Regions from separate parts of the Vibrio sp. V31_P5A7T61 genome, predicted to be linked through region 3. Evidence: predicted binding sites of a transcription regulator. Region 3 holds the regulator's gene; each other region holds the start of a gene.

Region 1 (9,972 bases), on a different contig from region 3:
CGCAACGGCATCACGAATATCGCTCACCCCTTCATTCAAATCGTAACCAAGCTTAAAGGTGACGGTAATTCGGGACATGCCATTACGGGTGGTTGAGCTAATTTCATCAATCCCACTGATCCCGGCCAATTGGTCTTCAAGTACTGAAGTGATTTGACTTTCAATAATGGTCGCAGAAGCACCGCTGTATCGCGTCGAAATTGATACGACAGGGCTTTCAATATCCGGCATTTCACGTACAGAAAGTTTAGAAAAAGAAACCAAACCAAAAACACACAATAGTAAGCTTAACACCACCGCCGCAACGGGGCGTTTTACTGAAATATCTGATAACAACATTATTGTGCGCCTTTCTTAACCGGTTGACCGTCAGCAGTAACTTCCCTTACGCTTAGCCCATCACGCATATTGACAATCCCTTGAACTACAATGCGTTGACCAATCTCTAAGCCTCGTTCAATCACCACTTGATTGTCGATTCGAGTGCCCAATAGCACCTCTGTACGAGTCACCCGATGATCGTCACCAACCACATAGACATAGCGTTTGGTGCCTGAATATTCTAAAGCTTGTACCGGGATGATCGGAGCTGAGATAGGCGGAAAGTCGAGTCGAGCAGAAATAAGCATCCCAGGTTTAAGACGTTGCTGAGGATTCTTAAACTCTATCCGCACGCGTAAATTTAATGTTTCTGGATTAATCCGTGAATCGATCGCAACGACTGTACCGGTGAAGACTTGATCAGGCCAAGCGGTCGTTTGTGCTAATACGGTCATCCCGCGTGATAAACTCGATAAATAACGCTCTGGTACATGCAAGTCTAAACGCATCACTGATAGGTTATCCAATGTCATGAGTTCGTTCCCGATACTCACTAATTGACCACGATTAAAATCAATGAAGCCAATCGTGCCATCAAACGGCGCTGTAATACGAAAATCAGCCAACTGAGCTTGAGCAGCCGCTAGTCTTGCTTGAGCAATATCAACACTCGAGCGTTGAGCGTCCAGCTCGGTTTGTGTAATCGCATTACGTTGCACTAAGCGCTCATATTCCGCGAGTTTACGCTGTTCATCACGCAAATAAGCTTGCGCTTCGCTGACGGCGGCTTGAGCTTTAGCATCGTGTAATGTCATCAGCAATTGATCTTTTTTAACCAACTGATTGCTTTTAACCATGATGCTATCGATTCGTCCAGCCGCCTCGGCCGAAATACTTATCGATTGATCAGCCACTAATTTACCAATTAACGATAAACGTTGAGAAATTTGATGTACTTGTACCGACTCAATCACCACAGGCGTCGCCATGGGGGCAGAAGCCATAGTCGAAAAAGTCGGCAATGAGATGAATAACAAAGCAACAAGTAGCGATATTTTTTTCATGATCAGGTTCAGGTAATAAGTTACTGATTCCATTGTAACCGTTTCTAAGAACAATAAACGTCAAGTAACGTAAAGATACTTTTAAAAACGGTAAGTTTACTCGTGTGAGTAAACTTAGAATAGAGGCGCTAACGTTCGCAATACTTTGATGATTGACGATAAACATCATTAATAAGGGCTTTGAGAGCAAGATGATGGCTTACACCATCACAACATAAGCAAACTAAGCATAATGAAGATAAACCTTAATATCTGCCATGTTCTGCCCAAAAAGCCAGCATTCAATTCAAAATCATCAAAAAAGGGTTTACAGTAAGGCCGAGTTTGATAATATGCGCTCCGCAGCTGAGCGATGCGTTGGGAAAACGTCGATTCAGCCTCGGATTGAATCGAATTAATCCGTAAACCCTTGGAGGGGTTCCCGAGTGGCCAAAGGGAGCAGACTGTAAATCTGCCGGCTCCGCCTTCGATGGTTCGAATCCGTCCCCCTCCACCATATTCTCTCGCAAGAGAAATCCTTGATTGATGCGTTGGGAAAACGTCAGTGACGTGATAACGAATACGTTATCCGTAAACCCCTGGAGGGGTTCCCGAGTGGCCAAAGGGAGCAGACTGTAAATCTGCCGGCTCCGCCTTCGATGGTTCGAATCCGTCCCCCTCCACCATATTCTCTCGTAAGAGAAATCCTTGATTGATGCGTTGGGAAAACGTCAGTTAAGTGACGTGATAACGAATACGTTATCCGTAAACCCCTTGGAGGGGTTCCCGAGTGGCCAAAGGGAGCAGACTGTAAATCTGCCGGCTCCGCCTTCGATGGTTCGAATCCGTCCCCCTCCACCATATTGATTAAGCCTGCTCAGAGAGCAGGCTTTTTTGTATCTTCAATCCATACTATCCCCTCTAGCAGGTAGACTTTCAGATAATAAAAAAGGCTTCACATTATTAAACGTGAAGCCAAACATCGAATCTTAAAACAGACTCAATCAGGATTATCGATCAATCACTATCACTCGCGTTTCGTAAGGACGGAGAACTTGATGTGCTAATACCGATTGCTGCTCAATACCGGCATAATTACCTAATAGATAACGAGCATTTTCTAATGGTAACTCATCCGGTAACACCCACTCTTCTTCTTGATCGTAGTAGTTATTGATACACAACAGGATTTGCTGATCATCTTGGCGTTGATACGCAAAGATAGCCGGATGTGACGGCAAGAGATCTCGATAATCACCATGGGTGATGACTGGTACGGTTTTACGTAATTCAATCAAACGTTGATAAAAGTAAAACACCGAATTTTTATCGGCCAGCGCTTGTTCAGCATTGATCTGTGGATAATTACTCGCCACTTCTAGCCAAGGCTGACCTTGGCTAAACCCAGCGTAGGCTTGACTGTTCCACTGCATCGGCGTGCGAGAATTATCACGAGATTTTTGCGCCAAAATCACCAACATCTCTTGATCACTAACCCCTTGCTGATTAACCATAATGTTATACATATTGGTGCTTTCCACATCGCGATACTGCTCAATGGAAGTGTAACCAGGGTTAGTCATGCCAATCTCTTCCCCTTGATAGACATAAGGAGTCCCTTGCATCATATGAATCGAGGCCGCCAACATTTTCGCTGATTCAACCCGATATTGGCTGTCATTGCCCAAACGGCTAACCACCCGCGGTTGATCGTGGTTACACCAAAATAGCGCTCCCCAGCCTTGACCATTTAACCCCGTCTGCCAATGATTGAAAATTTGCTTCAATTGCAGAAAATCAAACGGCGCTTTAGTCCACTTTTCACCATTGAGATAATCGGCTTTAAGGTGATGGAAATTAAATACCATCGACAGCTCTTTACCGTCTAACGAAGAATATTGCTGGCAATGCTCTAAAGTCGTTGATGACATTTCACCCACCGTTACGCTGCCATAACGCTGGAATACATCGCGGCTGATCTCTTGCAGGTACTCATGAACCCGTGGACCATCGGTATAAAAACGGCGACCATCCCCTTGTTGATCATTAGGAAAATCCTGCTGCTTAGAGATTAAATTAATCACATCTAAGCGAAATCCATCAACGCCTTTTTCAGCCCAGAATGCAATCACATCTTTGACTTCTTGGCGAACCTGAGGGTTTTCCCAGTTTAAATCCGCCTGCTGCTCAGCAAATAGGTGGAGATAATATTGATTGGTCGCTTTATCGAGCGCCCACGCACTGCCGCCAAACTTTGATTGCCAATTATTGGGGACACCACCCTCGACCGGATCATGCCAAATATAGTAATCACGATAAGGACTATTTTTATCACCCAGAGCCGATTGAAACCATGCATGATCCGTGGAGGTATGGTTAACCACGATATCCATAATGATACGAATACCACGCTGATGCGCCTGTTCTAATAGCTGATCAAAGTCAGCCATGGTGCCAAAATCGAGGTTAATGGCGTAATAATCGGCAATATCATAACCATTATCGATCATCGGCGATTGATAAACCGGCGTTAACCAGATGGCATCGATGCCTAATTTCTGCAAATAATCGAGCTTAGAAATAATACCCGGAATATCGCCAGTGCCTTTATTGCCACTATCGCAAAAGCTTTTCGGATAAATTTGATAGATGGTGGCGGTTTTCCACCATAACGGATCTTGATTAACTGCACTCATAACTTACTCACTTACCAAAATAATCAACAGAGTGGCCAATCAGCCACTCTAAAAATGCTAGTTACGCTTTACTGACTTCTAATTCGCCTTTGGCTAACGCACGCTTGTACATCACTAAGGTCAAGGCAGCCGGAACGATAATCGCCACCACCATCGCGACTAAGAAAGTCAGCCAATATTGCGGTTGAATGGAGAGAATACCTGGCAAGCCACCAACGCCGATGCCATTAGCCATAACGCCAGCACTACCACAAATTGCCGCAGCTAGTGCACTACCAATCATCGCGCTCAACATTGGGAATTTATACTTGAGGTTGATACCGTACATCGCAGGTTCAGTCACACCAAGATAAGCGGAAATTGCCGCTGGCACTGAAATATCGCGTTCACCATGTTTCTTACTGATAATGATAATGCCAACCACAGCAGATGCTTGAGCAATATTAGAAAGAGCAATCAGTGGCCAAATCGGTGTACCACCGAGTTGCTGCATAAGTTGTAAATCAACCGCGTTAGTGGTGTGGTGAATCCCGGTGATCACCAGTGGTGCATAGAGGAAGCCAAACACCATTGAGCCTAACACTGCAAAATCGCCCGTCATCGCCGCTTTAGCCGCAAACGCTACCCCATCACCAATCACACGTCCAAATGGGCCAATGAATGCATGTGCTAAAATCACCGCCAGAATAATCGATACAAAAGGAACAACGACTAAATACAAATAAGCAGGAATAATGCGTTTGAGATTGGTTTCAATAAAGGCCAACACCACCCCAGCAAGAATGGCAGGAATAACCTGAGCTTGGTAGCCGACTTTTTCAATCGCAAACCAGCCAAAATCCCACACTTCTGGTACTTGAGTACCGATCAGATAGGCGTTCATCAATTGCGGAGAAACCAAGGTTACCCCAAGGGTAATCCCCAAAATCGGTGTCCCACCGAGTTTCTTGACCGTCGACCAACACACCCCGACCGGTAAGAAGAAGAAAATCGCTTCACCAATTAACCATAAAAAGGCATGGACACTGGCCCAAAACTGGCTAATTTCAGTTAATGTTTGGCCATCAAACATCTTGATGTCGCCAATCACATTGCGGAAACCTAAAATCAAACCACCGGTGATGATCGCTGGTAATAGAGGGACAAAGATTTCAGCTAAATGGGAAATACCACGCTCTAACGCATTCATATTTTTACGCGCGGCAAGTTTGGCATCGTCTTTTGACGCTTCTGATTTACCCGTCAGTTGCAGCAAGATTTTATAAACCTCGTCAACCTCAGTACCAATCACTACTTGAAACTGCCCCGCATTAGTAAAGCAACCTTTGACCATACCAATGGTTTCAATCTGCTTAATGTCGGCTTTTTCAGTATCGTTTAATACAAAACGTAAGCGAGTTAAGCAGTGGCTGACACTGGCAATATTTTCATTACCGCCGATCAGCTCAATAAGACGTACCACGTCTTGTTTGACTATCTTACCCATACCCTTATCCACCCTATTTGGTTTTTACTTATAATAGTTGAACTTACTGTGGGAACAATCCCAAATCTGATTGAATAATGACACAATGAATGAAAAACCAAAATGGGAACAATCCCATTAATTGAAAGCGATCACAAACAATCGAATCATCAATAGTAAAAGAGATACGCAACATCCAAAGAATTTGCAGTGGTCGCTAGGTTAACAAAGGTCGTCGCGTTAAAAGAAAGTGGGGATAAAACACGTTAACTCTGACCATACAGAGTTAACGAAAAATGAAGAATAACCCACTGATAATTAAGAAGAGTTTTCAGATCACCTAGAAAGCCCAACACTCATGGCGTTATCTAAAATAAGCGGGGGGTTGAGTTAAATGTACCGGTTCGGTTAACTCACCAGATAAGTGCTTAATGAGTAGCTCTGCGGCTTGCTTGCCAGCCTGACGATAACCCGGATCAACGCTATAGATGTTAGGAAATAAAAAAGACAGCAGCTCATTACCACCGACACCCGTTACAACAATGTCATCACGCTGCTGCTCTTGTAAGCGCTTAATGACGCCCAAAGCCAAAGTATCACTGGCACAGACAATGGCCTCAGTATGAGCATTTAAAACGTTATCAACCAACTGATAAGCGCTTTCATGGTGTAGCTCACCAGTTTCAAATCTGGCTTCGATACCCTGCTGTTGGCACCAATTCAGATAAGCTTGTAAGCGCATTAAACCGGTTGTTTTATCTTTTGGATTAACGCCAATAAACGCAATATTGGTTAATCCTTTATGCTTAAGATGGGTTAAGGCTGCTTCAATTAAAGCTTGATGGTCGTAATTAATCGAAGAAATGGAATCATGATCCATGGCAACCAACACCGCTTTATCTTGCCACTCTGCTAATGACGCTAAATCAATATCCGTAAAGCCAAAAACAATCACACCATCGACATTACGCTTTTCAAGTACGTTGAGATGCTCACGGGTTTTATCACGATTAAATTGGCTCTCCATGATCACCACATCATAACCGTGCGCATACAGCACCTGTAACATACTGCTGATCGAACGATTTTCTGATGGCGAATCTAAGCGGGAAATAATCACCCCCACCACTTTTTGACTGCCGCCACGCATCGACTGAGCGGACTTCGAAGGTACATAACCGCACTCGGCAATCACCTGCTCGACTCGTTGCCGAGTTTCAGGTTTTACTTTCGGATCATTGGTTAATACCCGAGATACCGTCGATTTACCGACACCTGAAAGGCGAGCAATGTCGGTTATGGTCAGTTTTTTAGCCATTAATCCTTTGCCACCAACGATTGAGCTGCCAAATAAGCAGGCACATCGGCAATACTCTCCAACACAACCTCAGCCAAGGCTTCACCTTGTGGAGTAATCGCTTTACCAGTACGCACTAAAATTTTCCGCCCAACGTCTGCCGCTTGAGCAGCCATCATATCTTCCGCTTTATCACCAATCATCACTGAGTTCGCCATGTCTATTTTTAGAAAGTCGCGTGCAGAAAGCAACATTCCCGGCTTAGGCTTACGACAATCACACTCTTGACGATAAGGCTCAACGCCATGTTCTGGATGATGTGGACAATAATAGATACCATCCAGCTCGACACCATGATCGACAAAGTTCCAATCCATCCATTGCGTTAAAGAGAGAAAGCGATCTTCACTAAACAATCCACGAGCTATCCCTGATTGGTTGGTCACCAGTACCAATAAGTAACCCATCTCTTTTAACTGCTTTGCCGCAGTGAAGACCCCTTCGATGAAATGAAAATCGTGCTCATCGTGCACATAACCATGATCGACATTAATCACACCATCACGATCCAAAAACACAGCAGGTTTCGCCAAAATATTGCTCTCTTAGGATGTATTTGCTAAGAATTATACTCAACTATACTCAAGATGCTACACGCAAAAGTATTGCATCACTGCCAGTAACGTCAGCACTTCAACTATTCCTTCCTTAATGAGTCGTTAAGTTGATTACTTTTATTTCACGGCAATTTAGACGTCTAGACGTAAAAATATCTATTGACTTAAAAAGCGAGAACTCATAGCATCAAATCAAAGGACAGTTCAGGTGTATGCGCCTATCTCGATACGGGTTTCGTTTATGATTCAACTTCATCAAGTTAATAAAGTCTTTCATCAGGGTGATAAAGCTATTCACGCTTTGAAAAACATTGATCTAGAGATTAGCCAAGGAACGATTTTTGGTGTCATCGGCGCATCGGGAGCGGGGAAAAGTACTCTCATCCGTTGCGTTAACCTATTAGAAAAACCGACCAGTGGACGTGTGATTGTTGATGGGATTGATTTAACTCAGTTAACGAATCAGCAATTAGGCCAAGCCAGACGCAATATTGGGATGATTTTCCAGCACTTTAATCTGCTTTCATCCCGCACCGTGTTCGATAATATTGCTCTACCATTAGAGCTGGCTAATCATACCCATGAGCATATTGAGCACAAAGTTAGCGAGCTACTAACACTCGTCGGTTTAGCGGATAAACGTCATACCTATCCTGCCAATTTAAGTGGCGGCCAGAAGCAGCGTGTGGCGATTGCTCGCGCACTGGCTTGCGAACCCAAAGTGCTGTTATGTGATGAAGCCACCAGTGCGCTTGACCCGGCGACAACTCAATCGATTTTAGAGCTGCTGAAAGAAATTAACCGCAAACTGAATATCACAATTTTACTTATTACCCATGAAATGGATGTCGTGAAAAGCATTTGTCACCAAGTGGCGATCATCGGTGATGGCGAATTGGTGGAAAAAGGCACGGTAGGCGATATTTTCGCACATCCTAAAACCCAATTAGCCCATCAATTTATTCGCTCAACGTTAGATCTGTCTATTCCTGAAGATTATCAGGCTCGCTTACAACCGACTCGTGTGGCTGGAAGCTATCCGTTAGTGCGCTTGGAATTCACAGGAGCCACTGTTGACGCGCCATTAATGTCACAAATCGCCCGTAAATTTAATATTGACGTCAGTATCTTAAGTTCTGATCTCGATTACGCTGGCGGGGTGAAATTTGGCATGATGGTCGCAGAAATTTTCGGTGATGATGATAATGCTGCAGCGGCGATAGATTATCTTCGCGACAATAATGTAAAAGTTGAGGTGCTTGGTTATGTCCTTTAATACGATTATCGACTGGATCGCTTTTAATGGTGATTTACTACTCAGCGCCACTTGGCAAACCATTTATATGGTGGCAGTCGCGGGCATTATTGGTTTTGCCATTGGTATCCCACTCGGAGTTATTTTGCATACCACCAAACAAGGCGGATTATTGGAAAATACCAAGCTCAATCGCGTCCTTGGCGCTATCGTCAATATTGGCCGCTCGATTCCGTTTTTGGTGTTGATGGTGGCAATTATTCCTATCACCAAAATGCTGGTCGGCACTTTCATTGGCACCACTGCGGCAATTGTCCCTTTAACCATCGGTGCGATTCCTTTTGTTGCCCGTTTAATTGAAGGAGCATTAATTGAAGTGCCAAGCGGACTGGTTGAAGCGGCGCAAGCCATCGGCGCAACGCCTTTACAAATTATTCGTAAAGTCCTGTTACCAGAGGCGATGCCAACCATTTTAAACTCGGTAACCATCACCTTGGTGACCTTAGTCAGCTACTCAGCCATGGCAGGCACCGTGGGAGGCGGCGGTTTAGGTGATGTGGCGATTCGTTATGGCTTTCATCGCTACGACGTCACCATAATGACCGTCACCGTCATCATGCTCATTATTTTGGTACAAATTACTCAATCGGTTGGTGACCACTTAGTGCGCCGCGTTGATCATAGATAATAATGTTTATATAACAAGGAGATAATAATGAAGTTTTCACTTAAAGGTTTATTGGCGATTGCTGCCGCGGCTATTGTATTAACGGGATGCGGCGAAAAAGCGGTCGACATGAACAAAATCAAAGTTGGCGTGATTGCCGGTGCTGAAGAACAAGTGGCGGAAGTGGCGGCTCGCGTCGCTAAAGAACGCTATAACCTTGAAGTCCAGCTGGTAACGTTTTCTGATTATGTTACCCCAAACGCTGCGCTTAACGATGGTTCGATTGATGCTAACGCATTTCAACATAAACCTTATTTAGATCGTCAAATTGCCGATCGCGGCTATAAGCTAGCGATTGTTGGTAACACTTTTGTTTATCCTATCGCTGGCTATTCAAAACAAATCACCACTCTTGATGAATTAGCTACTGGCTCACGAGTCGCGGTGCCCAATGACCCAACCAATTTAGGTCGCTCTCTATTGCTGCTACAACAACAAGGTTTAATCACCTTACGTGATGATATTGGCCTACTTGCGACCGTGCGTGATATCACTGACAATCCGAAAAACCTGCGCATTATGGAACTGGACGCCGCTCAGCTACCTCGCGC
Region 2 (9,972 bases), on a different contig from region 3:
TAACATGAAGCTAAAAACCATTACTTTGACGTTGTGCTCGTTGCTGGGTAGTGCTTCTGTCCATGCCATGCCGATTTCGTTTCAGCAAGCTTGGGATATTTTGCAGCAAAGCAACCACTCATTAGCCGCCGAACGAGCCAGTGTGGAGCACTATCAGCACCTCCAAGATTCTACGGCAAATCTTAATCTTCCTTCGGTTTCATTAGGAGCCAGCTATACTCGGCTTGATAAAGATGTCACTTTATCCGTACAACAAATTGTAGGCAGTAGCGGTGCTCACTTACCGACCTTGCCGCCGCAATTAAATCAATTGGGGCCTCTTATAAATCAATTGGGGTCTCTTAGCTCAACGATCACTGAACGTGATATTTTTAGTTCTTCGATTCGAGCGGTATGGCCTATTTTTACCGGTGGACGTATTACCGCCGCTCAAACGGCCGCTCAAGGCAGAAAAGAAGAAGCACAAAGTCAATTAGCGATGGTAACCCAAGCACGCTACGAAGATTTAGCCAAGTACTACTTTAGTGTGGTTTTAGCACGCGAAGTGTTACAAACTCGGCTTGCCGTTGAGCAAGGATTGACTCAGCATCGAGATAAGGCCCTTAAACTTGAGCAACAAGGTCAAATCGCTTTAGTTGAGCGTCTACAAGCCGAAGCTTCCCTTGATAAGGCAACGATTGATCGTAAAAAATCAGAAAAAGATTTAGATATTGCACAAAGTGCTTTAACTCAAATACTTAATCAACATCAGCCTGTTGAACCAAGTGGGCAGCTGTTTATTAACCAAAGCCTTCCTCCTTTGAGTGCTTTTATACAGCAAACCTTAGCAACCTATCCTGGCCTTGATCTGCTCAGCGCAAAAGAGAAACAAGCCAATAGCCTTATCAAGGCTGAGAAAGGGAAATACTACCCAGAGGTGTATCTATTTGGTAACTATAGCTTACATGAGGATGACTCATTAGCGGGCCAAATGAAACCCGATTGGCTCGTTGGAGTTGGCGTCAGTGTGCCTTTAATTGAAAATACTGGGCGTAGCCACCAAGTGAAAGCCGCCAATAGCTTAGTCTCACAAGTCCGTTCTTTGCGCGCCCAAGCAGAACAAGATTTAACGGTATTGGTTGAAAAAACCTATAAAGAAGCCGAACAAGCTCTAGAAGAAGCACAAGGGCTTAATTCAAGCTTACGCTTGGCACAAGAAAACTTATCATTACGTCAAAAAGCCTTTAATCAAGGTCTGGCCACTTCGCTTGACGTTGTCGATGCCGAACTTTATTTAGCCAGCATTAAAACTCAACAAGCCGTGGCTGGTTTTAACTATCTCATTTCTCTGAGTAAGCTTTTAGCCTTATCGAGTGAGATGCAAACTTTCTCTCATTATAAGCAGATGGCAGTTCCTTTAACGATGCTGCCCAATCACCTTGTCGATTCACAAAGGGAACCTTCATGAAAGCGGTTAAATCTTCTGTTATTGTAATTTCTGTCGTCGCCGCCGTCGCTTGGATAGGTTATAGCTTTTATCAAGCTTATCAGCCTCAACCCATTCGTCTCCAAGGACAAATTGAGTCTCAACAATACAGTATCTCATCCAAAGTGCCGGGACGTATTGATCAAGTCTTTGTTCGCAAAGGGGATCTCGTCAGCAAAGGTCAGCTAATTTTCACCATTCATAGTCCGGAAATCGAAGCTAAGTTAGAACAAGCGATGGCGGGGCAAAGAGCGGCTGGCGCATTAGCTCAAGAAGCGGAAACGGGTTCACGTAGCCAACAAATACAAGCAGCAAGAGACCAATGGCTAACCGCAAAAGCGGCGGCTGATCTGGCTGAAAAAACCTATTTACGAGTGAATAATCTCTTCGAGCAAGGCGTTGTTGCTGAGCAAAGACGAGATGAAGCCAATACTCAATGGCGTGCAGCCAGATACAGTGAAAATGCCGCTCTACAAATGTATGAAATGGCTAAAGAAGGGGCTCGTAAAGAGACCATACTCGCCGCTTCTGAAAATGAACGCATGGCCGCAGGTGCGGTGGCTGAAGTAGAAGCTTATGCCGCTGATACTCGCATTGAAAGCTGGTTTGATGGTGAAGTGTCTCAGGTGTTAATGCAAGCCGGTGAACTCGCACCACAAGGCTTTCCGGTTGTTACGGTTGTTGATCGCGCCGACTCTTGGGCTGTATTTAATGTCCGAGAAGATCTACTGCGCCACTTTGAACAAGGATCAACCTTCAAAGCATTCTTACCTGCGTTGGATAAGTATGTTGAATTTACCGTGACCCACATCGCAGTAATGGGAGACTTTGCTACTTGGCGATCAACCGATACTTCACAAGGTTTTGATTTAAGGACCTTTGAAGTTGAAGCTCGTCCCACACAACCCGTTGATGGGTTAAGAATGGGCATGAGTGTTGCTGTTGAGTTATAAGACCATGTCAAACCGTCTCCCTTCACAGTGGCAGTTGTTACGTCACGATCACTGGCTACTCTCATGTCTGACTTGGGTGCCCATTACTCTGGCGGCGCTATTATGGTGGATATTTTCCCAAGGTATCCTCCATAATTTACCGATAGGTGTGGTCGACCTATCACACAGCCAATTATCGCGGCAAATGGTTCGTCAACTGGATGCTACATCAACCTTATCGGTAACACGCCACTATCAAAGTGCCTCGGAAGCGAAACAAGCATTAATCTCAAGTGATATTTATGCTTACGTCGTTATTCCTACTCAGTTTGATAAAAGTATTTATCGTGGGGAGCAGCCTCAAGTCAGTACTTTTTACAATAGCCAATATATTTTGATTGGACGATTAATCAATTCAGCGGTTCTTCAAGCCCAAGGAACATTTAACGCTCAACTGGATGGAGCTAGAACCTTAGCAAAAGGCGATCAAACCCTGTTGAGCGCTTTGGGACAAGCGGTGCCTGTTCGAACTCAAGTGACTCCACTGTTTAATAAAAATAATCACTATGCTCAATTTTTAGTCTCTGCGGCGGTTCCTGCACTGTGGCAAATTTTTATCGTGGTCGCGACAATTTTAATTTTAACGGCAAATTATCGTGAATATGGTCTACAACGTTGGTTAGCGGCTCACCCTTTCCGAAACCTGAGTAAAACACTGGCTCCCTATTTTGTCATTTTCCTACTTCAGGGAATTGGATTTTTAATTTGGTTCTATCAAGCCATGCAATGGCCGATGCACGGTAGATTCTCAATCATCATTGTTGCTCAGATGGTGACTATTTTAGCTTGTATGATTATGGGCTGTTTTTTTTACTTTTTAACCCTTGACCCTGCTCGAGCTATGAGTTTTGCGGGTGCATTTACCGCACCGAGCTTTGCGTTTATGGGCGTCACTTTCCCTGCCTCAGATATGAGTAGCGTCGCGCTCGCTTGGCGAAGTTTGTTACCCATCAGTCATTATATTGAAGTGCAGATCAGCCAAGTCAATTATGGACTGAACGCTCAGCAGTCACTTCAGCATTTATGGCCAATGCTCGGTTACCTACTCCCTTTAGTGATCACGCTCGTGCTTATTAATAAACATCAAAGCAAAGAAACCGCGCTAAGGAGTAATCATGACTCTGTTTAATCTGTTCAAAGCCGAGTTAAAAGCGCTGATAACTAATCCTGTCGTGATGTTAACCATGATCGGTGGTGTGGTTTTTTATTCTTTTCTCTATCCATTACCGTATAGCCAACAAACCCCTCGTGAATTACCCATTACTGTAGTGAATTTAGATAAAAGCCAGACTAGCTATCAACTTGAGCGAATGGTTGATGCTACCCCACAGATAAAAATCATCCAGCGAAATCACTCGATCGTGGATGCCAAAGCAGCCTTTTTAGCTGGCGAAGTGAGTGGTATTTTGGTGATCCCTGAACATTTCTATAAAGATTTACTGCTCGGTAAAAGCCCAACGCTAGCCTATGCCGGAGACGCGGCGTACTTTCTGGTCTATGGCACGGTGGTAGAGGGATTGGTTCAAGCTGGTGGCACCTTATCAGCGAAAGCGAAAGTCGCGCGCTTGGTCGTCGATGGAGAGCCTTTGGGGCTCGCGATGGAACACTGGTCTGCACTACAATCGAATATGAAGCCGACTTTTAACCCTAAAATGGGTTATATCGATTACGTTGTGCCCGGTGTATTTGTGTTGATTTTGCATCAAACATTGATTATGGCGGTGGGATTAATGGTCGGTACTCAAAAACAGGGTAAAGGCTACTGGCAGCGCGTCTCTCCACTTCGACTGATTGCAATAAGAACACTGCTGTTTGTCGCCTGTTATTACCTCCTCAGTATGTATTACTTTGGAGCCAGTTTTAGTCGTTTAGGTATCAGTACTCTCGCCAATATGGGGCAATTGCTGACACTTTTATTACCCTTTTTATTGAGTGCTTGTTTTCTCGGTATCTGGCTTGGTGCGCTCGCCCCAAGGCGAGAGCTCGTCACCGTTGTCGTCTTAATCAGCTCGATGCCTTTAGTTTTCTCTTCTGGCTTTATTTGGCCACTAGAAGCGATTCCGCCCCCTATCACTTGGCTGGCCAGCCTATTTCCAAGCACCCCAGGAATACAAGGTTTTCTTGCTCTTAATCAAATGGGCGCGGAATGGTGGCAAATTGCACCACAATGGACACTGCTTTGGTTACAAACCTTAGGTTGGGGTTGGCTAGCGTGGTGGCAATACCGTCGAACCGGCAAAGGAAAACTCGCTCATCATGACTAACTAATCTCTACTCAGGATAATGAAAGTTCTACAAACTTTCTTATCCTGAGTTGGCATGAAATCATAAGAAGCAAAGAATGACTTCGGTGGCTTGAGCAGCCGACTAGCCCTTGTATTATCGCCATCGCTCCCCTGCTATACCCTTCCTACTTGAAGCTGCAGGAGTGTTGGCTACGTTTTGTTCCCCCCAATCATAGATTCTATCTATGATTGGGGGGACTCACTCACTTGCCGCCGACCTGCAACTCCAAGTTGTTTGGGTATACATGCATCTGTTATCGCTATTAATACGAGATCCTTCCTCTATCTTATTCCTTATCGAAGTTAAATAAATAACCATGATAGATATCACTTAGCTATCGACTTTTAAAGTTGCATAGGTTATAAGTCTAGAAGTATAGACGTCCATTAGCTTAGGGAGCAAGCCGTGCCAATTAAGATCCCCGATCAACTACCTGCAACCGATGTGCTACGCCAAGAAAACATCTTTGTTATGTCTGAATCTCGTGCATCGACACAAGGCATTCGACCTCTTAAGGTATTAATTTTAAACTTAATGCCCAAAAAAATTGAAACCGAGACACAGTTCTTACGACTGCTGTCTAATTCCCCTTTGCAAGTTGATATTGAGTTATTACGCATCGATGATCGTCCGAGTAGAAATACACCGGAAGCCCATCTTAATGCTTTCTATCGTCAATTTGATAAAGTCAGTCAACGCAATTTCGATGGCCTTATCATTACTGGCGCGCCGCTTGGATTGGTTCAATTTGAAAATGTCGCTTACTGGGATCATCTACAGCGCGTCATGAATTGGGCCAAACATCATGTCACTTCAACGTTATACATTTGTTGGGCTGCGCAAGCTGGGTTAAAGCTGTTGTATAACCTCCCCAAACGCACTCGAGAAGAAAAACTCTCTGGGGTTTATCAGCATGAGATTCATCAGCCTTTTCATCCTTTACTAAGAGGATTCGATGATACCTTCCTCGCTCCACACTCTCGTTATGCTGATTTCGCCGCTGATTATCTAGAGCAACATACCGATCTCGATCTGCTTGCAACATCAAGCATTGCAGGCGTTTATTTAGCGGCAACGAAAGATAAACGAAATGTATTTGTGACTGGCCACCCTGAGTATGATGCTGATACCCTACATCAAGAATATGTGCGAGATCTTGCCGAGGGTTTGCAACCGCCAATTCCACTCAATTATTATCCTGACAATAATCCAGATCAGCCACCACGGGCGAGCTGGCGAAGCCATGGACACTTATTATTTGCCAATTGGCTTAATTACTGTGTTTATCAACAAACGCCCTATGATCTTGAGCACTTTAGTGAAGATAAATTCACTAAAGACGATTAACACTACTTCCCCTCTTACCTTAGGCTAACTGAGTTTGCTAACTGACTCGCATCCTTGTCGGTTAGCCATTTTTCAAACCCCCAATCATTCTATTATAGACTCCACAACAACTTGAATTTACGGCTGTATTTGGGCTTCGCCAAGATCCTTTAATCACTCTGATGAGTTCTATCGATAATGTGATGGCAGAGAATCAGTGCGATGACACTACTGAACATTCGAGTAAAACAAATATCACAACGTCGCTGAATGGAGAAATGGCATGAAATTGGGAGCCGTATTAGGATTAGGGATCAGTGCCTTGTGGCTAAGTGGCTGCGTTACTATGACGGAACAGGGACAAGCAGAATTACGAAGTACTCCAATTGAAATGGCAGAATCAAGAATTGCGTTAGGGTTAGGTTATCTCGAACAAGGTAACCGAGTAAAAGCTCGGCAAAGCCTACAAAAAGCACTCCAACATGCACCGCACTATTACCGCGCTCAGCTCTCCATGGCGCACTACTTTGAAATAGTGGGAGAGAATGAAACGGCGCAGCAGCTTTATCAAACCGCATTAAGGGAGCACCCCAGAAATGGTAATGTGCTTAATAACTACGGTGCCTTTTTGTGTAAACAAGGGGAATATAGCCGAGCCGATCAATATTTTATGCGTGCCGTTGAGCAGCCTTACTATTATCTGATCCCCGCCAGCTATGAGAATGCAGGATTTTGCGCTTTAAAATCGGGCGATAAACAAAAAGCGCACTATTATTTCGAACGTTCGTTAGATCATGACCCTAATCGTGCTCGCTCAATCCTACAACTGGCTAAGTTGGAGATTGATAATGACCAATTTATTCCAGCACGGCTGCGTTTAATGAAGTTCCATCAACAATATGGATATCAAAAGACATCCTTAGAGCTATTGATTGAACTAGAAAAACGCAGCGGCAATCCTGCTTTAGAAAACAAATATCAGGCATTATTAGCAGAGCTGGTCTAACTATTTTTTGATGTTGGTAGGGCGGCCATCTTTGCCGCCTTTACGCTCGCGATAATTGACACGGCGCTGCTTTTTAACGGCTTTGGCACGTTCAATTTTCTTATATTCACGATAAGCAATACGAATAAACTTAATCAGCCCAGCTAAGAGTAGTAACCCAAAGACGGTCATAAAGGGCACGCAAAGCCACTCAGGTTGACATGGCAGATAGAAGTCGATGTCCATTTGTGGCCTCCTTAGATTTAGGCGCTATTTATACCTCTTATTGATTTATCGGCAGATAAGCCATATTCTTGACTCTCATGTCATTATACACGTAATTTATCTAAAATTTTCGCTTTCAGAACGACTTAACCTTGTTGAGCTCTCAATTCTAGTACCATCATGTATAGCCGAGCATCAAACTCTAACTGATGATAATTAGGCTCCATATGACAACACAGTTGGTAAAAAGCTTTATTGTGGTCTTTTTCACGTAAATGGGCCAACTCATGCACAACGAGCATACGTAATAAAGGCTCTGGTGCTTGTTTGAATGCACTAGCAATACGAATCTCATTTTTGGCTTTTATCTTGTTACCGTGCACCCGAGAAACATAACTATGTAGACCGAGCGCATTATTAATAAGATGAATTTTGCCATCGTACACCACTTTACTCAGCGGTGACGTCTTCTTCATATACTGATTTTTAATCGCCATCGTGTAGTTAAACAGCGCTTTTTCACTCTGGATAGCATGCCGCTCTGGGTAACGCTGCTCAAACCAAGGGATCAACTTATCTTGAGTGATTAATTGTTGAATTTGTTCTATTAGCGAGGTGGGATAACCTTGAATATACTTCAATACAGGATGCATAAATTCACTCTGTCGCATCAATTTTTGACGTGGCAGTGTAACTTAAATGGCCCAAGAAGTAATGCCTATTGCCACTACAAGGCGGCTTGTGTATCGGCTCAGCCAGCGTTAGAATTCGCTCTTTTGGTCAAAGTGAGCCTAAGAATGAAACGTGTTGTCCTTTATGTCAAAGACAAGTGCCCTCACTGTAAAGATGCCCAGCGTTATTTGGATGCGAAAGGTATTCAGTACCGTTTGTGTAATGCCAAAATGGCGCGCGGTCGCAAAGAGTTAGATGCGCTAGGAGCAAGAAGTCTCCCTGTCCTCAAAATTGGCGATCAGCTCTTGATTGGCTGGAACATCAGTAATTTTGAACGACTCTATACCCAAAAAAGCTAAGCGCGGCGGATTAAACGTATTGCTTTACAAATTCGATAAACGTTCTATCGGCATTAGATAAATAGCCCTCTTTACGCCACGCTAACGCGAGATCAATGGAGAAGGGAGGTGTAAACGGTATTGCTCTCACTTCCGGTTCATTATCTGCGACCAGCTTCAATAAAGCAGTAATCGCGTGTTCTTGTTTAACAATGCTGAGGATCATCGGTAACAGGTTAGTCTCAAAAGCAATTTTTGCCTCATGTTGATGTGTTTTACACACCTTATCAATGAACTCACGGTGAAAATAACCCGTTTTAAACATCACCAGTTGATGCTCAAAAAATTGCTTAAAATCGATCTGCGTTTGAGCGGTCAGTGGATGATGCTGGCCTACAACGGCCACCATCGGGGAAGAGAGTAACGGGTCAGTTTCTAAATCAGCAGGCACATCTTGATTTAAAATCACGCCGACATCGAGCTCTCCTGCTAATAACATTTTGCGTATCGATTGGGTTCCCGCATCAATAACCGTCATTTTTAAATTCGGAAACTGGGTTTTAAACGCCATTACGATCGGTGGAAAAAAATAACTACCCATCATACTTGGTGCACCTAAGCGCACTTCCCCTTTTACCAGTCCTTTGAGTTCATCCATGGCTAATTGAGCATTGTCGATTTGCTGCAAAATTCGTCGAGCATGGTCGATTAATACCGAACCTTCATGCGTTAAACTTACTTTACGATCACCACGCTTAAATAGGTTTACACCCAGCTGCTGCTCAAATTTTTTAATAGCAATACTTAATGCTGGCTGAGCGATGTGCAGTTGCTGTGCGGCATGAGTGAAGTTCTCATGCTCTGCCACCGCAAGAAAATATCGTAATTGACGACTATCCATTAACTATTAATTAAAGTTATTGCTTCGATATTTATAATATATTTTATTAATCCGGATAACGCTGCTAGTTTGATCACATTAAGCTTCCCTAACGACTTCACCTGGTCAATAAAACGTATGATTGAACAACACAGCCCAGCCTATCGCCGAGTTACGTTTGCTCTTGCACTTGGATCTTTTTTGATCTTCTGTAACTTGTATCTTTTCCAACCCATGCTGCCTTATCTGGCTCAACACTTTGCGGTGTCAGAAACACAAATTAACTGGCTGTTTGCTGCCTCAACGTTAGCATTATCGGTAAGCTTAGTGCCTTGGGCGATCAGTTCTGAAGTTTTTGGCCGTCGCGGGGTGATGCTGCTCGGGCTGTTTGCCATGCCATGGTTTGGATTACTCACTCTATTGAGCGATCAATTATGGGTACTGATCATCAGTCGAGCTTTGATGGGGATTGCCCTAGCCGCTTTTGCGTCTGTTGCGGTGGCTTATATGGTCGAAGAATTATCGCCACAAGCGTTTAACAAAGCGATTGGTGGATATATCGCCGCCAATTCACTTGGGGGGATCAGTGGTCGTATTGCTGGCGGGTTGTTAACGGATGCTTTTGGCTGGCAAACGGCCGTCGTTGCTATGGCTATCTTTACTTTATTTGGTGCATTGATTGTTTATTTTTCTTTGCCCTTACAACGCCATTTTACGCCACAACGTGGGCGTTTTTTACAACATAATCAAGCACTCATATCTCATCTAAGACAACGTAACTTATGGTTAGCCATGCTCATCGG
Region 3 (9,972 bases):
GCGATTGAAACCATGAAGCGTCCGGTGCGCCAAGATTTGTACAAAGTGGCTGAAGAGTTATTTTAAGAACGCGGGTTATTCAACCTGAGTGAAGAAAACAATCACCAATCAAAAAAGACCGCATTGCGGTCTTTTTTCTTCGTAACGTTGAATCGAGTACCATGCCTTAAAGGATCATCGGTAACACATCGCTATCTTTACGCTCTAAGTAATGGATGGATTTAATCCGTCGGATGGTTCGGCAGCGGCCACGGATCAACAGCGTTTCGGTCGTCGCGATATTACCTTGTCGGCTAATGCCTTCCAATAAATCGCCTTTGGTGATCCCCGTCGCCGAGAAAATGACATTATCACTGCGTGCCATATCATGGAGTGCCAGTACTTGGTTAGCTTGTACGCCCATTTGGGCACAGCGAGCCAACTCTTTGGCTCCCCAAATACGATTATCCTCACTATCGCCTTTGACTTGATGGCGCGCTAATAAGCGACCTTGCATATCGCCATCCAAGGCCCGAATCGCCGCCGCAGAAATCACCCCTTCAGGAGCACCCCCAATACAGTACATAGCATCCACTTCGCTATCTGGCATGCAAGTAAGAATCGATGCGGCCACATCGCCATCCGGCACCGCAAAGACCCGTACACCCAGTTGCTGCATCTCGCGTATCACGGCATCATGACGCGGCTTCGCCAGAGTCACTACCGTCAGTTGGTGTAACGCTTTATCCAGTGAGGTGGCGATGGCCTGTAAGTTATCGGCTAATGGCTTATTTAAATCGATGCAGCCTTTGGCTCCAGGACCGACGACGAGTTTTTCCATGTACATGTCCGGTGCTTTGAGAAAACTGCCTTTTTCTCCCGCTGCCAATACCGCCAATGCATTGGATTGACCCATCGCGGTCATTCGTGTCCCTTCAATGGGATCGACAGCGATATCGACATCGTCACCACCTAAGCCGACCTGTTCCCCGATATAGAGCATCGGAGCTTGATCGATCTCTCCTTCACCAATAACAATTTCGCCATTGATTTCTGTCTTATTCAATAAAATCCGCATTACTTCTACCGCTGCGCCGTCAGCCGCGTTTTTATCACCTCGGCCAAGCCATTGGTAACCTGCCAGTGCAGCACCTTCGGTTACCCGAGAAAAAGCCATTGCTAAATCGCGTTTCATGCTTACTCCAACCACAAATTAAAGAGGATAAAAAAGTTGCGCGAATTCTAGCACATTCATAAGTAAACGTTTGCTATTTAGCGTTGCAAGCCTTGTAGTGGATCAACACTTTGTCTTTTAAGGGCGCTTTAAGCGAGAGAAGTAAAGATAGCGTCAATTGCGTTGTTTTTTTGACCGAATAGCGAACAAGATCGAATATAGTAAGTGTTTCTCTGCGCATGGCTGAGTAGAATGGTTAAATAGAGTGAATTGAATTCATATCACGGAATAAACAAGGGTAAGTCACATGTCTTTTGAAGTACTAGAACAACTCGAAGCAAAAATTCAAACTGCGGTTGATACCATCGCCTTACTGCAAATGGAAGTGGAAGAGCTGAAAGAAGAGAAACAACAGCTCATGCAAGAAGCGGATGAATTAAAAGCCAGCCGTGCAGAGCTTGAGCAAAAAGCCCAAGAAATGGAACAAGAGCATGCAGCATGGCAAACACGTATCCGTAGCCTGCTAGGTAAGATGGAAGAGGTTGAGTAATCTCTACCTACGCTGATTGCTAATAACGCCGAACTTTGTTCGGCGTTATTGTTATATACGTTGGTTAAGCCACTGCAATCGGGCGTACACCAAGGGTATGACAAAGCGCGTAGGTCATTTCGGCGCGGTTCAAGGTGTAGAAGTGAAAATCTTTTACCCCCTCGCGGCTCAGGACTCTAATCATATCAATAGCCTGACTCGCCCCAACTAATTGTCGAGTGACCGGATCATCATCTAATCCTGCAAACTGCTTGGCCATCCACTGCGGCACTTTAACGTGGTTTTGCGCGGCAAAGCGTGCGGCTTGTTTAAAGTTTGAAACGGGTAAAATACCGGGAATGATTTCGGCATCGATTCCGGCGGCAACGCAGCGATCTCGAAAGCGTAGATAGCTCTCAATATCAAAAAAGAACTGAGTGATGGCTCGGTTGGCTCCCGCTTCGACTTTACGTTTTAAATTGAGCAGATCGGCTTGGGCACTTTTCGCTTCTGGATGCACTTCGGGAAACGCGGCCACGGAAATATCAAAATCGTGGCGAGATTTGAGTAGAGCAACTAAGTCAGCGGCGTACATCTCCGGCTTGCCACCACCCGGTGGAATATCACCACGTAGGGCGACAATACTTTCAATGCCGTTGTGCCAGTAGTCATCGGCGATAGTGATTAATTCTTCGCGGCTGGCATCAATACAGGTCAGATGCGGTGCCGCGATCAATCCGGTTTGATCTTTGATGGCTTTAATGATCGAATGGGTTCTATCACGCTCACCAGAGTTTGCTCCGTAGGTCACGGAAACGAATTTGGGTTTGAGTTCTTTTAAGCGATGCACCGAGCTCCACAAGGTTTCTTCCATTTGCGGTGTACTCGGTGGAAAAAACTCAAACGAGACATTGATATCTGAAACTTCAGCGATGCTTTGATTTAAAGCGTCGATATGACTGGCGTGCGTGTATCCCATTTTTCTCTCCCTGTGCTAACGACCACAACGCAAACACAACATTCTTTACGTATAGACGTCCATATGTCTGCAGAATGTAATGAATCGATTTTAATGTCAACATTACTAGTATGAAGGTTTTTCATGTTGATGCTGAGTAAAATTCACAGATTTAACTGAAGAGAAATTGAGCGAGGCCGAAGCGTCTCTCCCTGTTGGAAAGGAGAGACGTGTTGAATGAGGAGCAGGCAAGCAGAGGTAAGGTGTGTTAATGCTCGCTCATAACAGGCTGGCGAGTCGGTTCAGATCCGATTGAATGGCGCCAGCGGTAACTTCACGTCCAGCACCTGGACCGCGAATGACCAGAGGGTTATCTCGGTACCATTTGCTTTCAATGGCAAAAATATTATCGCAAGGGCGCAAGTTAGCCAGTGGGTGGTCGAGTTCTACGGCCTCTACGCCAACCGAGGCTTGGCCATTTTTCTCTAAGCGAGCGACATAACGGATCACCTTATGTTCTTTTTGGGCGCGAGCTAAGCGCTCAGCAAGACTTTGATTGAGCAGATGGCTTTGATCAAGAAAATCATCCAAAGATAAGTGACGCAGTGCCTCTGGCACCAAAGACTCGACCTTGACGTGTTGAGGTTCAATGTTCAGACCAGATTCCCTTGCCAGAATAACCAGTTTACGCATCACATCGGAACCATCGAGATCATGGCGTGGATCCGGTTCCGTCAGTCCTTGTTGCCAAGCTAACTCAACCAGTTCGCTAAATGGCGTCGAGCCGTCGTATTGTTGAAATAGCCACGACAGTGTACCCGAGAAAATTCCTGATAAAGCGGTGATATCATCGCCACTTTCACGCAGATCACGCACAGTATGATTAATGGGTAGGCCCGCTCCAACCGTAGCATTGTATAACCAATGACGGCCAATTTTACTGAAAGCGTGTTTGACTTGATGATAGTACTCACCCTCTGCCGATCCGGCGACTTTATTGGCACTGATCAAATGCAAACCATGCTGCGCCATCGCTAAATATTGCTGCGCTAAATGTTCGCTGGCCGTTACGTCTAAGACAATGGCCTCATCATAGTTACGCAGTTCACCGAGCTGTTGCAGCCAGCGACCATCATTGGGTTGTGCTTCATCTTGATATCGAGCCGCAACTTGGCTTGGATTGATGCCAGCCTCATCAAACCAAAAGGTTTGGCTATCGATAATCGCGACTAATGAAAATTGCATGCCGTAGCGTTTTTCTAATTCGGTTTGCTGCTCTGCAAACAGCTTTAACCAACTGCTACCAATGTTACCTTTACCACAGAGCGCTAAGGCCACGCGTTTTTGGGCTTGAAACAGCTGCTTATGTAAGCCAATCACCCTTTCGGTTAACGTATTTTGTCTTAACACTGCCACTAAGCTGAGCTCGGATTCCGCTGTGCAGATAAACTCAACTGGGCAGGTTTTCAGTTGCTGGTAAAAACCGTGATTGTGCTGCGCGTTACGTGTTACACCTGCACCTACTGCGGCTAATAGTGAATAACCTTCTTTGAGTTTACTCTCTGTGGCGAGTGCCGAGTCCTGTAGATAACTGAATACATCACTGGCCATCTCTCGGGTATAGGCAAGACGAAGTTGATGCTGATCGGCTTGCACTTCAAAGGCCAATGGCTCCAGTTGGGCCCGTTTGAGGTGTGCTAATACCGTGTGCTGTAGGCGTTGGAAATCTTGTCCGGCGGCTAACGTCAATTCAATCAGCAGCACATCCTCCAAAGAGGTGATGATTTTTGCTCCTCGCCCAGAGGCGAGAATACGCTCAATGCGTGTCGATCCCGATTCTGGCTGGTGACTGGAGCGTAAATGCAGTTCCATGGTGCTGTGTACGACCGGCTGTAAAGTGCGGCTATGCAGCACGGGAGCAGCCAATCGAGCCAGTTCATTGGCTTCATCTAAGCGCAGCAGTGGCAATAAACAAGCGTCATCCACCACTCTTGGATCCGCACTATATACACCCGCGACATCACTCCAAATGGTGACTCGTTCAACGTCCGCTAAAGCGCCAATCATGGTTGCAGAATAATCGGAGCCATTACGCCCAAGCAGAACGGTTTCCATTGCGCTATTTTGTGCAATGAAGCCAGTAATGATGACGCGCTGCTGCGGGTGCTGAGCAAGAATCTCTTTGAGTAAAGGCGCGGAACGAGTGCGATCAACCTCAGGTTGTGGCCCAGTTTCGGCACGTAAGAAAGCACGTGCGTCTTGTGCAATCGCGGGTAATTGTTGCTGATTGAGTAGTGCTGCCAATAAGCGCGCTGACCATACCTCACCATGCGCCAGCACCGCGGATTGTTGGGCATAGTTCAGTGGCGGGGTGAGTGCGGCCAGTTGAGAGCACTCCTGATTGAGCTGACTCATAAGATGGTCGGCGATATCGCCGTTCAGTAATTCCTCAATCAGTTGAGTTTGATACTGACGGATAGCTTGCAGTTGTTGATGTGCCGTTAGACTATCTTTTTCAAGGTGACTGACAAAATCAATCAATTGATTGGTGGTTTTGCCAGCGGCAGAGACCACCACCAGATCGTGCTGCTGCGAATACTGCTGTAAAATATCCACCACATTTCGGTAGCAATCACCATCGGCTAGGCTACTACCGCCAAATTTATGTAACTGCTGCTTCATTAATTTTTTTCCTGTGCTTGATGAAAGGCTTGTTCAAGGTCAGCAATCAGATCGCAAGCCGCTTCCAATCCGACAGAGAGGCGCAGCAGTTGTTGGCCGACACCAGCTTCGGCAAGGGCAATCTCCCCCATAGCTCGATGAGTCATTGAGGCGGGATGGCAAATTAAGCTTTCGACGCCACCTAACGATTCCGCTAGCGAAAACAGACCTAATGCACCGACAAAGTGTTTGAGTTGTTCAAAGGTGCCTGCAAATTCAAAACTGAGCATGGCACCAAAGCCACTTTGTTGCTGTTTCGCAATCTCATGGCCGGGATGGCTGACCAAGCTAGGGTGATAAATTTGCCCAACCAGAGGTTGAGTTTGTAGGTAAGCGAGTACTTGTTGTGCGCTCTCTTCGTGAACGCGCATCCGGGCTGATAAGGTTCGTAAGCCACGCAAGGTCATATAACTATCAAACGGTGTGCCGGTTGAACCAAGGCAATTTCCCCACCACGCTAATAGTTCGCCATGCTCGGCTATGCGGCTGATGATGACGCCACCAATCACATCAGAATGCCCATTGAGGTACTTGGTGGTGGAGTGAATGACAAAATCCGCCCCTAAGGAGATAGGTTGCTGATAAATAGGAGTTAAAAACGTATTGTCTACGGCGACTAACGTATTGGCTGCTTTGGCTTGTTGGCAGAGCTGCTGAATATCGACCACTCGTACTAAAGGGTTAGAAGGGGTTTCGATCAGCAGCAGTTTGGGCTTGAGCGTTAACGCCTTACTCACCGCAGTCGGATCCGATTGATCAATAAACAAGACTTTGAAATCACCTTTTTTCGCTCGTGAGTTGAGCAGTCGATAGGTACCGCCATAACAGTCATGAGGAGCGACAATCCACTCTTGAGGAGACAAAAAGGTCGAAATCCACAGATTGATAGCCGAGGTTCCACAGTTGGTGACAATCGCCGCTTGCCCCCCTTCGAGATCCGCTAGGGTTTGCTCTAGTAAGCTACGGTTTGGGTTACCAGAGCGGGTATAATCATAGGTAGGCACTTCACCGAAGGCAGGAAAGCCAAAGTTAGTCGATAGATAGATCGGTGGTACCACCGCATGATATTGGCTGTCCGATTCTATTCCTGTGCGAACCGCAATGGTGGCGGGTTGGCGAGTGGTCATAGTGGCTTCCTTTCTGAATCTACAATAAATGGGCTAACGGCAGAGGGGATCTCATCGTCAATAGAGTCACACTTTACTGATCAAAAAAGAAGACGTCAACACATCTAGATGTCTATATGTCTTTGCTTATGGCAGTAAATCCCGCTAAAATTAGGGACTTTGATTAGTAGACTCAAATTCACACAACGAAGGTGCGCAATGGCAGACTGGAATGGCGATTATATTAGCCCCTACGCGGAGCATGGTAAAAAGAGTGAGCAGGTAAAAAAAATCACGGTATCCATTCCGTTGAAGGTACTCAAAGTGCTTACTGATGAAAGAACTCGCCGACAAATCAACAATTTACGTCACGCTACCAACAGTGAATTATTGTGTGAAGCTTTTCTGCATGCGTATACCGGTCAACCTTTACCGACCGATGAGGATTTACGTAAAGACAGGCCGGATGATATTCCAAGTGAAGCTAAAGCCTTGATGACCGCAATGGGTATTGAGTTTGAAGCGTACGATGACTGAATAATGCCCATAAAAAAACCTAGCTACGCTAGGTTTTTTTAGATCAAGGGTCGCTATAAGGTCATCATTAACGACTATTTTCTGCCATATAATTTTCTGGCATGTCGATACGGGCAACACCTGACTCGACGGCGGCTTGAGCGACCGCTTTGGCGACTCGTGGTAGTAAGCGTGGGTCCATTGGTTTTGGAATAATATAATCAGTACCATAGCTAAGCTTTTCAACCCCAGCCGCTTTGAGTACTTCACTTGGGATCGGCTCTTTGGCTAATTGACGAATTGCATCGACAGCGGCAAGTTTCATTGCATCATTAATTTCGCTGGCGCGAACGTCCAATGCACCACGGAAAATAAATGGGAAACACAGCACATTATTCACTTGGTTAGGGTAATCGCTGCGCCCAGTACCGAGGATTAAATCGTTTCTCACCTGATGAGCCAATTCAGGTTTAATTTCCGGATCGGGGTTGGAGCAAGCAAAAACAACGGGTTTATCGGCCATTAATGCCAGGGCTTCTGGTGGTAATAAATTCGGGCCAGAAACCCCAAGGAATAAATCGGCACCGGCAATCACATCTTCCAAAGTGCGCTTATCGGTATTGTTGGCAAACAATTGCTTGTATTCGTTTAAATCGTCACGGCGGGTATGAATGACGCCTTGGCGATCCAGCATGTAAATTTTTTCACGCATCGCCCCGCATTTAATCAACAGTTCCATACAAGCGACCGCTGCGGCGCCCGCACCCAGACAAACAATAATACATTCATTGAGTTGTTTGCCTTGCAGCTCAATCGCGTTGAGCATTCCTGCGGCCGTTACAATCGCGGTGCCGTGTTGATCATCATGGAAGACAGGGATATCACAGCGCTCGATGAGGCGGCGTTCAATTTCAAAGCAATCTGGCGCTTTAATATCTTCTAAATTGATCCCGCCAAAGGTGTCGGCGATGTTGGCAACGGTATCGACAAACTCATCGATAGTGCGATGTTTGACTTCGATGTCGATCGAATCAAGACCAGCAAAGCGTTTAAAGAGTAGCGCTTTACCTTCCATTACCGGCTTTGATGCCATCGGACCAAGATTACCTAAACCAAGAATTGCGGTGCCATTCGAAATGACGGCAACCGTATTGCCTTTGGCGGTGTACTTGTACACGTTATCAGGTTGTTGGGCGATTTCACGTACCGGTTCTGCCACGCCTGGGCTATAGGCAAGCGCAAGGTCACTGGCTGAATCGGCCGGCTTGGTTAAGGCAATGCCAATTTTACCTGGAGTCGGTAGTGCATGGTAATCAAGAGCGCGTTGGCGAAATGCTTCTTGTGGCGAGAGGTCTTGGCGATGATCATCAGACATAGGGGGAGCTTCTCTTATAATGTTATCAACGAAACTATGATTCTAAAGGATGTCGATTGAGCTGCCTAGGTGGGATTGCGATCACAAACCATCAAATCGGTAAGATGAAGACTGATAAGACCAGATGAGCGTCAAATAAGACAAAGCAGAGAGCAATAACATGAACACATAAAAAAAGAACGCCGGAGCGTTCTCTTTTAATAATCTTCGCGTGAAGTAAGGATTACTTCTTGCTGGATAGAGCACCGAAACGCTTGTTGAAGCGATCAACGCGGCCACCAGTGTCAACGATACGTTGCTTACCAGTGTAGAATGGGTGGCATTTGTCACATACGTCAAGGTAGATGCTTTCTTTAGCAAGCGTTGACTTAAATGTGAAAGCATTGCCGCAAGAGCAAGTTGCGCTGACTTCTTTGTATTCTGGGTGGATACCAGCTTTCATGGGATAACCTCAAATGTAGGCCGCGTCGCTATCCGGATCAATGCCGGACACCACACGTAATGTTAATGATAATATGCAGATGCTAAACCGATTTGCCAAGCATCTTTAAGGCGCGATATATTAATGAATCCACGCCATGGGATCAACTGCTTTCGGCGCTATTTTCACCACTTTTGTTGGTCGAATTTCTGGTTGTCATCCAGTAGACTGTGTTTTCTGCTCCTTTTTATTGCTAACGGATGGTTATGCGCCCCACTATTGCTCGTGTTGCTTTACCGGTTCCTCTTGATAAATCCTTCGATTATTTGATTGCTGACGGTGTGTGTCCTGTGGTTGGCGGACGGGTTTCGGTTCCGTTTGGTCGCCAAACCTTAGTGGGGATTGTCATTGCTCTCGTGTCTGAATCCGATTTTCCTTTGCATCAATTGAAATCGCTGCATGCGGTATTAGATACACAGCCGTTATGGCCAGAAACACTCTATGGGTTATTGCAGTGGTGCAGTCAATATTACCATTACCCTCTGGGAGAAACCCTAGCTAACGCGATGCCAAGTGCGTTGCGTAAAGGCAAAGCGGCGCAATTTGCGGTGACTAAGGAGTGGCGACTGACTGAGCAAGGGCGCAATCAACTACTCCAAGGCTTTGGTCGTGCCATCAAGCAGGCCAAGGTTATGCAGTTATTGCAAGCGGGGCCCGTTTCTCATCAGACCATGTTGGATGAAGCGGTATCAAGTAGCACGCTAAATACTCTGCTTGATAAGCAATGGATAGAAGTGCTTGAGCAAGCTCCGCAGATCGTACCTTGGCCTTCTGATGTTGAAGCTCGGGTTGATAAACCGAAATTAAACCCAGAGCAGGCGATTGCGATTGCGACGGTGAACAGTCAGCCGGGCTTTGGGTGCTACTTGTTGCAAGGCGTCACGGGGTCAGGTAAGACCGAAGTGTACTTAAATTTGATCAAGCCTGTTTTGGAACAAGGCAAACAAGCCTTGGTGTTAGTGCCAGAAATTGGCTTGACGCCACAAACGATTCAACGTTTTCGTCAACGTTTTACCGTGCCCGTGGTCGTGATTCACTCGGGATTAAATGACACGGAGCGTCTTAATGCTTGGTTAGCAGCACGGGATAAAGCGGCGGGGATTATTATTGGTACTCGTTCGGCCTTATTGACC

The links. The regulator MetJ, encoded in region 3, represses methionine synthesis genes. The targets are predictions, from matches to a motif close to TTAGACNTNTANANGTCTAA.
Region 1: the regulator MetJ is predicted to act here: its motif matches at 7,572-7,591, upstream of metN (methionine ABC transporter ATP-binding protein MetN).
Region 2: the regulator MetJ is predicted to act here: its motif matches at 5,111-5,130, upstream of metA (homoserine O-acetyltransferase MetA).

The regions. Positions count from the first base shown of each region.
Region 1 is NZ_WXWI01000033.1:34,186-44,157, forward strand. Features, by position in the region: gene vexH (vibriobactin export RND transporter permease subunit VexH) at 1-339, opposite strand, end outside; gene CAG58_RS07695 (efflux RND transporter periplasmic adaptor subunit) at 339-1,385, opposite strand; tRNA gene CAG58_RS07700 (tRNA-Tyr) at 1,797-1,881, shown strand; tRNA gene CAG58_RS07705 (tRNA-Tyr) at 1,966-2,050, shown strand; tRNA gene CAG58_RS07710 (tRNA-Tyr) at 2,141-2,225, shown strand; gene treC (alpha,alpha-phosphotrehalase) at 2,375-4,060, opposite strand; gene treB (PTS trehalose transporter subunit IIBC) at 4,122-5,546, opposite strand; gene treR (trehalose operon repressor TreR) at 5,890-6,843, opposite strand; gene gmhB (D-glycero-beta-D-manno-heptose 1,7-bisphosphate 7-phosphatase) at 6,843-7,415, opposite strand; gene metN (methionine ABC transporter ATP-binding protein MetN) at 7,681-8,715, shown strand; gene CAG58_RS07740 (methionine ABC transporter permease) at 8,705-9,382, shown strand; gene CAG58_RS07745 (MetQ/NlpA family lipoprotein) at 9,410-9,972, shown strand, end outside.
Region 2 is NZ_WXWI01000025.1:164,084-174,055, reverse strand. Features, by position in the region: gene CAG58_RS05700 (TolC family protein) at 5-1,447, shown strand; gene CAG58_RS05695 (HlyD family secretion protein) at 1,444-2,418, shown strand; gene CAG58_RS05690 (ABC transporter permease) at 2,423-3,586, shown strand; gene CAG58_RS05685 (ABC transporter permease) at 3,573-4,721, shown strand; gene metA (homoserine O-acetyltransferase MetA) at 5,149-6,090, shown strand; gene pilW (type IV pilus biogenesis/stability protein PilW) at 6,353-7,075, shown strand; gene CAG58_RS05670 (hypothetical protein) at 7,076-7,300, opposite strand; gene CAG58_RS05665 (M48 metallopeptidase family protein) at 7,426-7,932, opposite strand; gene CAG58_RS05660 (glutaredoxin family protein) at 8,077-8,310, shown strand; gene CAG58_RS05655 (LysR family transcriptional regulator) at 8,321-9,190, opposite strand; gene CAG58_RS05650 (MFS transporter) at 9,308-9,972, shown strand, end outside.
Region 3 is NZ_WXWI01000057.1:19,405-29,376, forward strand. Features, by position in the region: gene pfkA (6-phosphofructokinase) at 1-66, shown strand, start outside; gene glpX (class II fructose-bisphosphatase) at 167-1,174, opposite strand; gene zapB (cell division protein ZapB) at 1,461-1,703, shown strand; gene metF (methylenetetrahydrofolate reductase) at 1,768-2,661, opposite strand; gene CAG58_RS12335 (bifunctional aspartate kinase/homoserine dehydrogenase II) at 2,920-5,322, opposite strand; gene CAG58_RS12340 (O-succinylhomoserine (thiol)-lyase) at 5,322-6,488, opposite strand; gene metJ (met regulon transcriptional regulator MetJ) at 6,687-7,004, shown strand; gene CAG58_RS12350 (malic enzyme-like NAD(P)-binding protein) at 7,072-8,358, opposite strand; gene rpmE (50S ribosomal protein L31) at 8,582-8,800, opposite strand; gene priA (primosomal protein N') at 9,046-9,972, shown strand, end outside.